DNA from 2 places in the Vibrio cidicii genome. Region 2 is predicted to be linked to the other one. Evidence: predicted binding sites of a transcription regulator. Region 2 holds the regulator's gene; the other holds the start of a gene.
The links. The regulator MetJ, encoded in region 2, represses methionine synthesis genes. The targets are predictions, from matches to a motif close to TTAGACNTNTANANGTCTAA.
Positions count from the first base shown of each region.

Region 1: a site for MetJ is predicted at 1,994-2,013, ahead of metA (homoserine O-acetyltransferase MetA). Genes of this name have one in related genera too.

Region 1 is NZ_CP035921.1:3,171,695-3,178,172, forward strand. Features, by position in the region: gene EWA64_RS15435 (hypothetical protein) at 1-93, shown strand, start outside; gene pilW (type IV pilus biogenesis/stability protein PilW) at 130-876, opposite strand; gene metA (homoserine O-acetyltransferase MetA) at 1,028-1,969, opposite strand; gene EWA64_RS15450 (TetR family transcriptional regulator) at 2,114-2,575, opposite strand; gene hppD (4-hydroxyphenylpyruvate dioxygenase) at 2,959-4,032, shown strand; gene EWA64_RS15460 (homogentisate 1,2-dioxygenase) at 4,025-5,170, shown strand; gene EWA64_RS15465 (fumarylacetoacetate hydrolase family protein) at 5,185-6,201, shown strand; gene maiA (maleylacetoacetate isomerase) at 6,215-6,478, shown strand, end outside.
Region 2 is NZ_CP035921.1:1,381,797-1,388,274, reverse strand. Features, by position in the region: gene EWA64_RS07310 (Calx-beta domain-containing protein) at 1-1,517, shown strand, start outside; gene EWA64_RS07305 (malic enzyme-like NAD(P)-binding protein) at 1,793-3,070, shown strand; gene metJ (met regulon transcriptional regulator MetJ) at 3,197-3,514, opposite strand; gene EWA64_RS07295 (O-succinylhomoserine (thiol)-lyase) at 3,724-4,887, shown strand; gene EWA64_RS07290 (bifunctional aspartate kinase/homoserine dehydrogenase II) at 4,891-6,478, shown strand, end outside.

The DNA of each region.
Region 1 (6,478 bases), 1.4 Mb from region 2:
CGCACGATAAAACGCAAGAATCAGGTACGAAAACTGCGCGATACGCACCGCAAAGACAGGTATAAAATCCGCAATTCCACATCAAGACGTTAGTTTAAGCCGCCTGAGTGAATCTCAGGCGGTTTTGCATTAAATGGCGCTGAAGCTCTGCTTGGCCGTCAACTTTTCTAACTCCTGCTGATATCTTTTCACCAACGCTTGGTTCCCCGCCTTTTGTTCTAGCTCAATCAGCAGCTGCAGTGAGGGCGACTGTAAGCCGTAGCTTTGATGAAAGCGAATCAAACGCAGGCGAGCTTGCGTGTAGTTGCCTGCCTCGATTTCCAGCTTAGCGAGGTTGAGGATGGATTTGGGGCGGTGCGGATCGTAATCGATTGCTCGGGTGAAATAGGTTTGCGCTTTGGCTTTAAAACCCGCTTTTAAGGCGCAAAATGCCGCGTTTTCATAACTGGCTGGGATCAAATAATAGTAGGGCTGCGCAATCGCTTGGTTGAACAGTTTGTCTGCTTGCGCGTAGTCGCCCTGTTTGCATAAAAAAGTGCCGTAGTTGTTGAGTACATTGCCGTTTTTGGGGTGCTGGCGGGCCGCTTTTCGATAGAGATCTTGCGCTTTGCCATTTTCGCCGACCAGCTCGTAGTAGTGCGCCATGGAGAGCTGAGCGCGGTAGTAATCCGGTGCGTGGTTTAGCGCCTGTTGTAAGTTGTCGTAGGCTTTGACCATCGCGCCATTGTCGAGATAACCAAGCCCTAAAGCAATGCGAGATTCAGCCATATCAATCGGGTCGGCATTGTTGGCGACTTGCCCTTCAGTGATGGTGACGCAACCCGTCAGCAGGGCAAAACTCAGCAGTGGAATGAAGCGAAACATCTGATTCATCATGAATTTTCTTCGTGCGATGCAAAAGTTACCACGATGATAATTCCTCTGACCGCCATGCCTATCAAGCTGCGATTAAGATGCGAGTCACTTTGCATATTCGGCAAAAAGGCCACCTTGCGGTGGCCTGAGAAGAGAGAAGCAGAAGCTTCGGCTATTCGTCTTTGGTGAAGGCGTCTTCACTGAAATGGTCTAGATCGAATGGGGTTTGCTGGTAAACGCAGTAGTTGAGCCAGTTAGAAAAGAGTAAATGACCGTGGCTGCGCCAACTGGCGATCGGCGCATTATCCGGATTGTCATTCGGGTAGTAGTTGACCGGAATCGCCGGCTCCAGCCCTTCCGCGATATCGCGTACATACTCATTGTGTAAGGTGTGCAGATCATATTCTGGATGACCGGTCACAAACACATTGCGCTTGTCTTTGGTGCTGGCCAGATAGACGCCAGCTGTGTCTGAGGTGGCGAGAATGTCGAGATTGGTGTGCTCGGCCAAATATTCGGGCGAGAAATCGGCGTAGCGTGAATGCGGCGCTAAAAAGGTATCATCGAAACCTCGCAAAATCGCATGGTAAGGATGATGAATTTTGTGTTGATACACGCCCGAAAGTTTCTCTTTGCGGGTGCGTTTCGGCAGGTCATAGAGTAGCTTGAGGCCCGCTTGGGCCGCCCAACACACATACAAAGTGGAAGTGACATGAGATTTTGCCCACTCCATGATGGTCTGTAGATGTTCCCAATAGATCACATCTTCAAATTGCACCAGGCCGAGCGGCGCGCCAGTGATGATCAGGCCGTCGAAGTTACGGTTTTTAACCATCTCAAACTGGCGATAGAAATTATCCAAATGCTCCGTTGGGGTATTTTTACTCGGGCGGTCATCAATGCGCAGCAGTTCAACATTCACTTGCAACGGGCTGTTAGACAGCAGGCGAAGGAACTGGGTTTCAGTCTCAATTTTTTTTGGCATCAAATTGAGGATCAACACACGCAGAGGACGAATTTCCTGACTGGCCGCACGCGTTTCACTCATCACGAAGATATTTTCATTTCGCAATACATCAGCGGCGGGTAATTGATCTGGAATACGAATAGGCACAGCTTTCTCCCTAAGCTTATGGTTTTGGACGTCTATACATCTAAACCTATCCTATTTTTTTTGTGATGTCGACAGGGAAAATCAGCAACGTGTGGTTTGTTGTACAGGTATTGGCGTCAACACAGCAGTGAACAAAGGCGTACATTACTTAAGAGAGTGAAGACGTAACAAGGTATACCCCATTAAACTTACGATCTCTTGCTGGCAATTATGGCCAAAGTTCACCTCACATTTCTCTTGCAGCGCTTGATTGAACAGCGTGATGATGTCGCTGACTTGCTCATTGATTTGTAGTTGATAAGCGACTCGCCAGATATCACGGAATTCTTGCTGTTGGATTGCACTGACCCAACTGGCGCGAAACAGCTTGATATCGGCAGAGAAATCAAGGTATTCCAGTAAATGTTGCAGTAAACGGTCTTTGAGTTGCAACGGAATCTTAGTTTTCTTACCAAAGTGATGACAAATTCCCGTACGTGAAATTCCGGATTCTTCACTCAAACTGGTGTAAGACATGCGTTCAAACCCACCACTCAGTAATTGACGAAAGGCAGTGTCTAAGATGGTGTTGATCGTCTCTTGTGTCTCTTCTTTACTTCGTTTCATACCACTTCTTCCTGATTGATTTCAACGCATACTAGACCCTAAGCAAGGGGAACACCACGTGTGGCAAGGTTATTTAACCCATTACTGACAAACGTTCGCCTCACACCTCGACTTCTCTCTTGCAAGCTGATCGTTATAACAAGGTATTTACATTTGACGTGGTGGTGTACAGGAAACATGACAAGCTAACTGGTTGAAATCTAATGTTTGATGAAAAGACTGCGGCGAAGTATTTGTTCTAATTTTTGCTGTAACAATAAATTTACATATTTTGCGGTTTGGGTGGCCGAGCGGAGAAAGTTGCCTGTCTATTCCAATTCTTGTGCGTCTGATTCAAGTTAACGGAGTGTTAAAAAACAAACGAATAGTACAAGGAGAAAGTCATGGTAGACGCGATCAACCCTCTGGGCACAGACGGATTCGAGTTTGTGGAATATACAGCAGCCAATAATGAGGGCATTGAACAGTTGAAAGGATTGTTTGCTTCCCTTGGTTTTGCTGAAGTAGCAAAACATCGCTCTAAGCAAGCATGGCTGTATCGTCAAGGTGACATCAACTTCGTGGTCAATGCCCAACCTCATAGCCAAGCCGAAGAGTTCGCTCGTATTCACGGCCCGTCGGTGTGCGGCATGGCCTTTCGTGTCAAAGACGCCAACCACGCGCTTGAACACGCCCTCGCCAACGGCGCACAAAGATATCAAACCGAGATCGGCCCGATGGAGTTAAGCATTCCGGCGGTGTACGGCATTGGCGGCAGCTTGCTCTATTTTGTTGACCGTTATGGCAAACAGAGCATTTATGACGTCGACTTCCGATTTTATGATGATGCAGATGAGCGTTTGGCGAAAGCAGACGTAGGCTTGTACGAGATTGACCACCTGACCCATAACGTAAAACGCGGCAACATGGATACTTGGGCGGGCTTTTATGAGCGCATTGGCAATTTCCGTGAAATCCGCTATTTCGACATCGAAGGCAAACTCACGGGCCTTGTCAGCCGTGCGATGACCGCGCCTTGTGGCAAGATCCGTATTCCAATCAATGAGTCCTCTGACGATAAATCGCAAATCGAAGAATTTATTCGCGAATATAACGGTGAAGGCATTCAGCACATCGCCTTGACCACAGACGATATTTACGACACGGTCAAAACCCTGCGTGATCGCGGTATGGACTTTATGCCCACTCCAGACACTTACTATGAGAAGGTCAATGATCGCGTGGTTGGTCACAAAGAAGACGTCGACAAACTGCGTGAGCTGCGCATTTTGATTGACGGTGCGCCGACCAAAGATGGCATCTTGCTGCAAATATTTACCCAAACTGTTATCGGTCCTGTTTTCTTCGAGATCATTCAACGTAAAGGCAACGAAGGTTTTGGCGAAGGCAACTTCAAAGCGCTGTTTGAATCGATTGAAGAAGACCAAATCCGCCGTGGAGTATTGAGCGATGCATAAATGGATCTCCTTCCCTCATCGGGAGGGAGTGTGCTCTAAACAGGCACACGCCGACTTCCCGCAAGAGGCGATTTATGAACGTGAAGCAGGGCGCAGTGGCTTTTTTGGCCCTGCGGCCCATTTCCACCATCAGCATGCCCCGACAAGCTGGAGCGAATGGGAAGGGGAACTCAGGCCGAGAGCGTTTGATTTCACCCGTGTTGAACACACCGCACAGCATTCGCCGTGGCGTGTTCCTCATCTGCTGCACAATGCCCAGTGCAAAGTGCGCGTATGGAAAACTCAGGTGAAGATGGATTTTCTCGCGCGCAATGCCGATGGCGATGAGCTGCTGTTTATCCATCAAGGTAAAGCGGATCTCTATTGCGATTACGGCCATTTAGAGGTCGGCGAAGGCGATTACGTGTTGATCCCGCGCTCGACCAACTGGCGGTTAGAACCGTCTGAGCCGATGTTCATCCTGATGATTGAAAACAGCGATGCTGCCTACTCGTTGCCCGAGAAAGGGCTAGTGGGTAACCATGCCGTGTTTGACCCTGCGGTGCTGGAAGTGCCGGCGATCAACGACAAATTCAAAGCGCAATATGGCGAAGAGAGTACTCGTGTCGAGGTCAAACGCCATGAGCGTGTCAGTGTCATCACTTATCCATTTAATCCACTCGATGCGATTGGCTGGCACGGTGATTTGTCGGTGGTGAAACTCAACTGGCGCGATATTCGTCCACTGATGTCGCACCGCTACCACTTGCCACCTTCGGCGCACACGACGTTTGTCGGTAACGGCTTTGTTGTTTGTACCTTTGTTCCTCGTCCGATTGAGAGCGATCCGGGCGCGCTGAAAGTGCCGTTTTATCACAACAATGACGACTACGATGAAGTGCTGTTCTATCACGCGGGTGATTTCTTCAGCCGTGACAACATTGAAGCGGGGATGGTGACGTTCCATCCCGCCGGGTTTACGCACGGTCCGCACCCAAAAGCGTTTAAAGCGGGTCAAGAATATAAGAAAAAATTCACCGACGAAGTGGCGGTGATGATCGATACGCGCCATGCGCTGCAATTTGCGCCCGAGCTCGACAGCGTAGAGAACAAAGAGTACGTCTACAGCTGGCGTGAAAGTGAGTCATCGGGCGACTAAGAGAAGGGATAACCATGAAACTTGCGACAAAGAAAAATGGTTCGCGTGATGGCGAACTGGTGGTGGTGAGTCGCGATCTGACTCGCTATGTGTCGGCGAAAGCAGTTGCGCCCACTTTGCAAGCAGCTTTGGATAATTGGTCGCAAACCAGCCCACAGCTGCAAGAACTGTATTTGGCGTTGAACCAAGGTGATGTGGCGGGCAGCGCGCCATTTGATGAGAGCCAAGTGGCGTCACCTTTGCCACGCGCCTACCAGTGGGCGGATGGCTCTGCATACGTCAATCATGTTGAGCTGGTGCGTAAAGCGCGCGGTGCAGAGATGCCGGAGAGTTTTTGGACCGATCCGCTCATGTATCAAGGCGGCTCTGACGCTTTTATCGCCCCGCGCGACAATATCGAATTTGCCAGTGAAGAGTGGGGCATCGATTTTGAAGGTGAAGTCGCGGTGGTCACTGGCGATGTGCCGATGGGGGCGAGTATCGCACAGGCGCAGGAGTCGATTCGCTTAGTGATGCTGGTTAACGATGTCTCGCTGCGTGGTCTGATCCCGGCTGAGTTGGCGAAAGGATTTGGTTTTTTCCAATCAAAACCCTCGTCTGCGTTTTCTCCCGTGGCAGTAACGCTCGACGAGCTGGGCTCTGCGTGGAGTGAGAACAAGCTGCATCTTCCACTGCTTTCTACCTATAACGGCAAACCGTTTGGTAAACCCAACGCGGGCATCGACATGACTTTTGATTTTGCCGATTTGATTGTGCATGCGGCGAAAACGCGACCGTTATCCGCTGGGGCCATCATAGGGTCCGGCACGGTGTCGAATAAACAGGGCACAGAACACGGCACGTCGATTGAAGAGGGCGGCGTCGGTTACTCGTGTATCGCGGAAATTCGCATGATTGAAACGATCCGTGATGGCAAACCTACAACATCTTTTATGAAGTTTGGTGATTCGATTCGCTTAGAGATGCTGGATGATGAAGGGCACAGTATTTTCGGTGCGATTGAGCAGCAAGTGAGCCGGTATCAAAAGTAACTGGGGATAAGCGATGAGTGACAATCTCAAATTGTATGGTTACTGGCGCTCGTCCGCCGCTTATCGCGTGCGTATTTGCCTTAACCTCAAACAGCTGAACTACCAAAGTGTACCTATTCACCTGGTTAAGCAGGGCGGAGAGCAGCACAGCGCAGAGTATCGTGCACTCAATCCCGTGCAGCTGGTACCCGTTTTAGTCGATGGGGAGATGGTACTTAACCAGTCTTTGGCCATCATCCAATATCTGGATGATAATTACTCGGCGGTGCAAGTGATT
Region 2 (6,478 bases):
AAATGGCGTCTGGCAACCAAGTTTATTTGTATTATCGCGTCTATTCTACCGCAGAAGATACCGCGAGTGCGTTCATTGACTATCCTCAAATACAAAGCGGCTATAGTCAGCAGCCCAATGCATTGGGAGGCATCACTTCTGTCCTCATTCCATCGGGACAGAGAGTTTTCCGCTTTGATGTGCCTATCATTGATGATCTAGATGTAGAAAACCAAGAAACCTTCACGCTGGAAATGGTCAAAACTCGTTTTGTCACCTCGGCACAAGAGAAAGTACTGACCTCCGTCACTATTGCTGATAATGACAGCGCCGTCGCTGAACCTAGCCGTGTTGAGCTCTATTTGACACAGAATACGGTCAATGAGGGGCGTTTTTTACAAGGTAGGCTGCGACTCGATACGGCAACGGATCGTGCGGTTAATGTGACAATCAGCAGTGAGAATATGGCTCGTTTGAGGCTGGGGAGCATTGACAATACAGAGCCACTGAACATCCAATTTATGCCAGGCGAAGCATCAAAATTGCTGGTATTGATTGTCCCAGACAACCGCGCTCATGAAGCACATCAAAGCATCGGCTTGACGATAGCGAATGACGTTCAATTGCCTGTTATTACACGCCAGATAGAAGTTCGAGACGACGATGACATCTACATTTCATTGAATGTCGAGCAATCGCCCGATCAAGTGTTTGAAGACAGCAGTGGCAATGTGCTTTGGCGATTTGGTTACTATAACACCCAAGCTCAGTCTGCCGATGATATTGTTGCGGCGATCGCTCTATCGGCGAACTCAACCGCCACCTTATCCGAAGATTTCAACCTCGATCTGCCAGCTAGTCTCGTTTTTTCGAACAGCAGTCGCCCTGAGATTCAGTTCGATCTGATTGCCGATGACAGCGTTGAGTCTTCAGAATGGGTCACATTAGATTTTACGACGCAACTGCCGCAAGGAAGTCGGGTTCGCTACGATCTTCCGGGGTGTTACGACGCACAAGCCTGCCAGCCCGGGAAAAGTTATACATTCAGCCAAACGCTAGTGATTGGCAATGATGATCTAATGAGCATCACTATTCCGATGCAAAGGAATGTCAAAATGGACCCCAATAGCCAAGGTGATTTTATTGCACAGCAATGGGCAGAAGGTATCGAGTTTAGCATCAGCGATCCACTCGACTTTGAGCTCGTGTTTGATGTGGAGCTCATGGCAAGTGATTTAACCACCATGCCTTATCTGACCATTCCACAACAAATCACTTTGCCTGCAGGGCAAAAGGTCGCCAAGGGAACACTCGATTTCGCGGCGGTTACGCGCGCTGAGTTGGATCAGCGTTTCAATCAAGGTACGGTTGAGTTGGAGGCTATGCTCAACGTGCAGCTCAGTGAGGAGAGTCGTGAGAAGCTCAAGAAGCAAGGGGTGCAGTTTGTTGTGACAAACTCCCAAATGAACTTTACTTTTAGCTACCCACAAGTCGATCCAACTGGCGCCACAGGGGGAAGCGGGGACGAGAATGATTAATAAAACCAACACTCTCGCCCATTGAGCGAGGTTAAGAAAGGCCACCATGGCCTCTTGGTCATGGTGGTTAAATTAGGAGCGCTTGGTTGGGGCACCTTCGCTGGTCTTACCTTAACCTTTCTTGGTCATTTTGTAGATATGCTTCGCATTCTTGGCTAGGAAGATTGACTTATATCATTTAGAATTTATCTCCAAATTATCTAAAAACGCAGAGTTTTAGGTCATTTTGGAACACTCCCCCTATCCCACAAAACATATAAAGAGAATAACGACCTATGTCCGATGACAATCGCCAAGCATTGACTCCTGAAGAAGATCTCCGCCAGCAAGCGCTGGATTACCATGCCTACCCAACTCCGGGAAAAATCGCCATTGCGCTGACTAAATCAGCCGAAACGGCCAAAGATTTGGCGCTTGCTTACAGCCCAGGCGTGGCTGAGCCAGTGCGTGAAATCGCGCAAAACCCGGAAAACGTCTACAAGTACACGGCTAAAGGGAACATGGTGGCAGTGATCTCTAACGGCACCGCAATTCTTGGTCTGGGCAACCTAGGTCCGCTGGCGTCTAAGCCAGTCATGGAAGGGAAAGCGTTACTGTTCAAACGCTTTGCAGGATTAGACTCGATCGATATCGAAGTAAAACACCGCACCATCGATGAGTTTGTCGATACCGTTGCCAACATCGCCGACACCTTTGGTGGCATCAACCTTGAAGACATCAAAGCGCCAGACTGTTTTGAGATCGAGAAACGCCTGATTGAGCGTTGTGATGTGCCGGTTTTCCATGATGACCAGCACGGCACCGCGATTGTGACGGCGGCGGGCATGCTCAATGCGATCGAGCTGCAAGGCAAAAAACTCAACGAATGTGTGATTGTGTGTTTGGGCGCGGGCGCGGCGGCGGTGGCGTGTATGGAACTGTTGATCAAATGCGGCGCGATGCGTGAGAAGATCTACATGCTGGATCGCAAAGGCGTGATCCATACCCGTCGTGATGATCTCAACGAATACAAGCAGCTGTTTGCCAATAACACCGACAAACGCACGCTGGAAGATGTGATTTCTGGCGCGGATCTCTTCTTGGGGGTGTCAGGTCCAAACCTAATGCCTGCAGAAGCGCTGAAACTGATGGCTGATAAGCCAGTGGTGTTTGCTTGTTCAAACCCAGACCCCGAGATCAAGCCAGAACTGGCACACCAAGTGCGTGACGATTTGATCATGGGAACGGGCCGCAGTGACTATCCAAACCAAGTGAACAACGTGTTGTGCTTCCCGTTTATTTTCCGCGGTGCATTGGATGTTCGCGCCAGCGAAATCAACGATGAGATGAAACTGGCGGCGGTGGATGCGATTCGTCAATTGGCGAAAGAACCGGTTCCTGCGGAAGTGTTGAAAGCGGCGGGCGTCGACAGCTTAGAGTTCGGTCCGCACTACATCATTCCAAAACCGATGGACCCACGTCTGCTACCGCGCGTAGCGAAAGCAGTCGCACAAGCGGCGGTCGATTCTGGTGTAGCGCGCATCGCGATGCCAGAGAACTACATGGCGCAATAAGCCAAACGTGACTTTTAACCAGTCAGAAAAACGGGACGCCAAGGCGTCCCGTTTTTATTGCTATTCTTTTTATTTCTATTTTTGGCTTGGCAGTCAGCCTCTTCCCCCGAACTGACCAGCCAATCCTTAGTCGTCGTAGGCTTCGAACTCGATGCCCATCGCCGTCATCAGCGCTTTCGCTTCAGTTGGAATGTCATCTGGTCGGTCTTTACGCAGATCTTCATCGGTCGGCAATGGCTGGCCTGTGTACGCATGCAGGAAGGCTTCGCACAGCAGTTCACTATTGGTTGCGTGGCGCAGGTTATTAATTTGACGACGAGTTCGTTCATCGGTCAGCACTTTCAGCACTTTTAATGGGATAGATACAGTGATCTTTTTTACCTGTTCGCTCTTTTTCCCATGCTCTGCGTATGGACTTATGTAGTCGCCATTCCAGTCGGCCATTGCGCACCTTTAGTCGTTATTGTTGGTTAATAAAATAATAGGCGCAGATTGTAGCTGGATTTACCGCCATAAGCAAAGACATATGGACGTCTAGAAGTGTTGACGTCTTAAATTTTGCTGGTTAAAGTGGCGGATAAAAGGAATGGATGACGCTGAAACAACAGTAGCCCATTCCTGATCAGAATGCATCTTTGGAGAAAGGAAACACTATGAGCACTCGCAAGCCCGCTACCATCGCCGTTCGAACTGGTATTGAGTCAGACAGTCAGTTCCGTGCTGTCGTTCCCCCCATTTACCTTTCGACCAACTACGGCTTTCCAGCCTTTGGCGAAGTGCCTAAGTACGACTATACCCGTTCGGGCAACCCCAACCGTGGCTTGCTGGAGCAGGCGCTGTATGAGTTGGAGTCGGGCCAAGGGGCGGTGGTGACCAACTGTGGCACGTCGGCGCTTAACTTGTGGGTCTCTGCGTTTTTGTCGCCAAACGATCTGATTGTCGCTCCGCACGACTGCTACGGCGGTACGTATCGCTTGTTCAATACCCGCGCTAACAAAGGTGATTTCAAGGTGCGCTTTGTGGATCAATCCGACCCAGCGGCGCTGGAGGCAGCCTTGGCGCTCAAGCCCAAACTGCTGCTGATTGAAACCCCCTCCAACCCGTTGGTGCGCGTGGTCGACATTGCGGCCGTGTGTGAAAAGGCGCATCGCGTTGGCGCGCTGGTGGCGGTCGACAACACCTTCCTTACTCCGGTTTATCAAAAGCCGTTAGAGCTGGGCGCGGATTTCGTGATTCACTCCACCACCAAATACATTAATGGCCATTCTGATGTGATTGGCGGTGTGGTGGTGACCAAAACTGCGCAACATGCCGAGGAGCTAGCGTGGTGGGGCAACTGTTTGGGCGCAACTGGTACGCCGTTTGACAGCTACATGACGCTGCGCGGCATTCGCACGCTAGGGGCGCGCATGCGCGTGCACGAAGAGAGCTCACAGCAAATTTTAGCCTTTTTACAAAGCGAAGCGCTGGTGGGGACGATTTACCATCCGAGCCTGCCGCAACATCCGGGGCATGAGATTGCTAAAAAGCAGCAATCGGGGTTTGGCTCGATGCTCAGTTTTGAATTTGCCGGCTCGTTTGAACAGTTGAAGCAGTTTGTGCAAGCGCTGGAGCTGTTCTCTTTGGCCGAGTCGCTCGGTGGGGTGGAGAGTTTGATCTGCCATCCCGCGTCCATGACGCACCGAGCAATGGGCGAAGCGGCGCTGGCTGAGGCGGGGGTCTCCCAGCAATTGCTGCGTCTGTCGGTCGGACTGGAAGATGCGCACGATTTGATTGCCGACCTCAAACAAGCCTTTGAACAAGTGAAGGGAGCGTAATAAATGTCTGTTGTACGTCAGTTGCACAAGTTTGGTGGCAGCAGCCTCGCCGACCCCGAATGTTATCGCCGCGTCGCCAATATTCTCAAAGAGTATTCCAGTGAGAATGATTTGGTGGTTGTCTCTGCGGCGGGCAAAACCACTAACCGCTTGATTGAGTTTCTTGATGGGTTGGAGCGGGATGGCCGTTTGGCCCATGACGCGCTGCAATCGTTACGTCACTACCAGCTTGGTTTGGTTGAATCGCTGCTCAGTGGCGAGGCGCAAGGCCAACTACTTGCCCAACTGAATGATGAGTTCAGTACCTTGGCGGAGTTGGCGGCGCCGCTCTCTCAAACGCAGAGAGCGGCGGTACTTGGCCACGGTGAAGTGTGGTCAGCGCGTTTGCTGGCTGCGCTGCTTAACCAGACCAATCTACCAGCGGTGGCACAAGATGCGCGTGCATTTTTGCGCGCCGAAAGCGGCACTCAGCCGGAGGTGGATCGCGCGCGTTCCTATCCGCTACTGAAAGAGGTGCTGGCGCAGCACGCCAAGCGCCGAGTGATCATCACCGGTTTTATGGCGCAAAATGGCGCAGGCGATACCGTGCTGCTTGGTCGCAATGGTTCCGACTACTCGGCGACCATCATTGGCGCGTTGGCGGAAGTGTCACGCGTGACGATTTGGAGTGATGTGGCGGGCGTGTACAGCGCCGACCCGCGCATCGTGTCGGACGCGTGCCTGCTGCCGCTGCTGCGTTTGGATGAAGCGAGCGAGCTGGCTCGTCTTGCCGCGCCGGTGCTGCATAGCCGCACCCTTCAACCGGTGGCGCAAAGTGCCACTGAGCTCGATTTACGTTGTAGCTACGATGCGGAATCGGGCTCGACGCGCATTGAACGCGTGCTCGCCTCTGGGCGCGGGGCGAAAATCATCACCTCGCTTGATGAGGTGCTACTGGTGCAGCTCACTTTTGCCCGAGGCCATGACGACGACCGCGTACAGCAAGAGGTGCTACGTGCTTTGAAGCGGGCGCAACTGGAACCGTTGGCCTTTGAGTGGCAAAAAGATCAACATCGCCTGCGTTTGGCCTATACCGCCGAAATCGCCAGTGGCGCTTTGGCCTACCTGCAAGAGTTAGCGGTGGAAGCGGAAATTAAACTTAAAGAAGGCTTTTCGCTGGTGGCGGCGGTGGGCGCGGGCGTAGCGAAAAATGCCAGCCACTGCTTTGGCTTCTATCAGCAATTGAAACACTCGCCAGTGGAGTTCGTCTCCGAGGCGGATTCTGGCCTCAGTCTGGTGGCTGTACTGCGACGGGTTAATCTGCCTGTGCTGGTCAAAGGCATTCATAGCCAGCTTTTTCAAGCGCAAAAACGGGTGGCCATTGCCTTGTGCGGCAAAGGTAATATTGGTTCGAGTTGGCTAGCGCTGTTTGCCCAGCAAAAGAGCGAGCTGGAAAAACGCCACGGCATGAACTTTGAGCTGGTAGCCGTGGTGGATAGCCAAACGTATCTGTTCAATGAGCAAGGCTTGGATGCCGCAAGCGTGCACGCCCATTTTGATGACGACTCGATCGCGCACGATGGCGATAGCTGGTTACTGCGTTTGGGCGCTT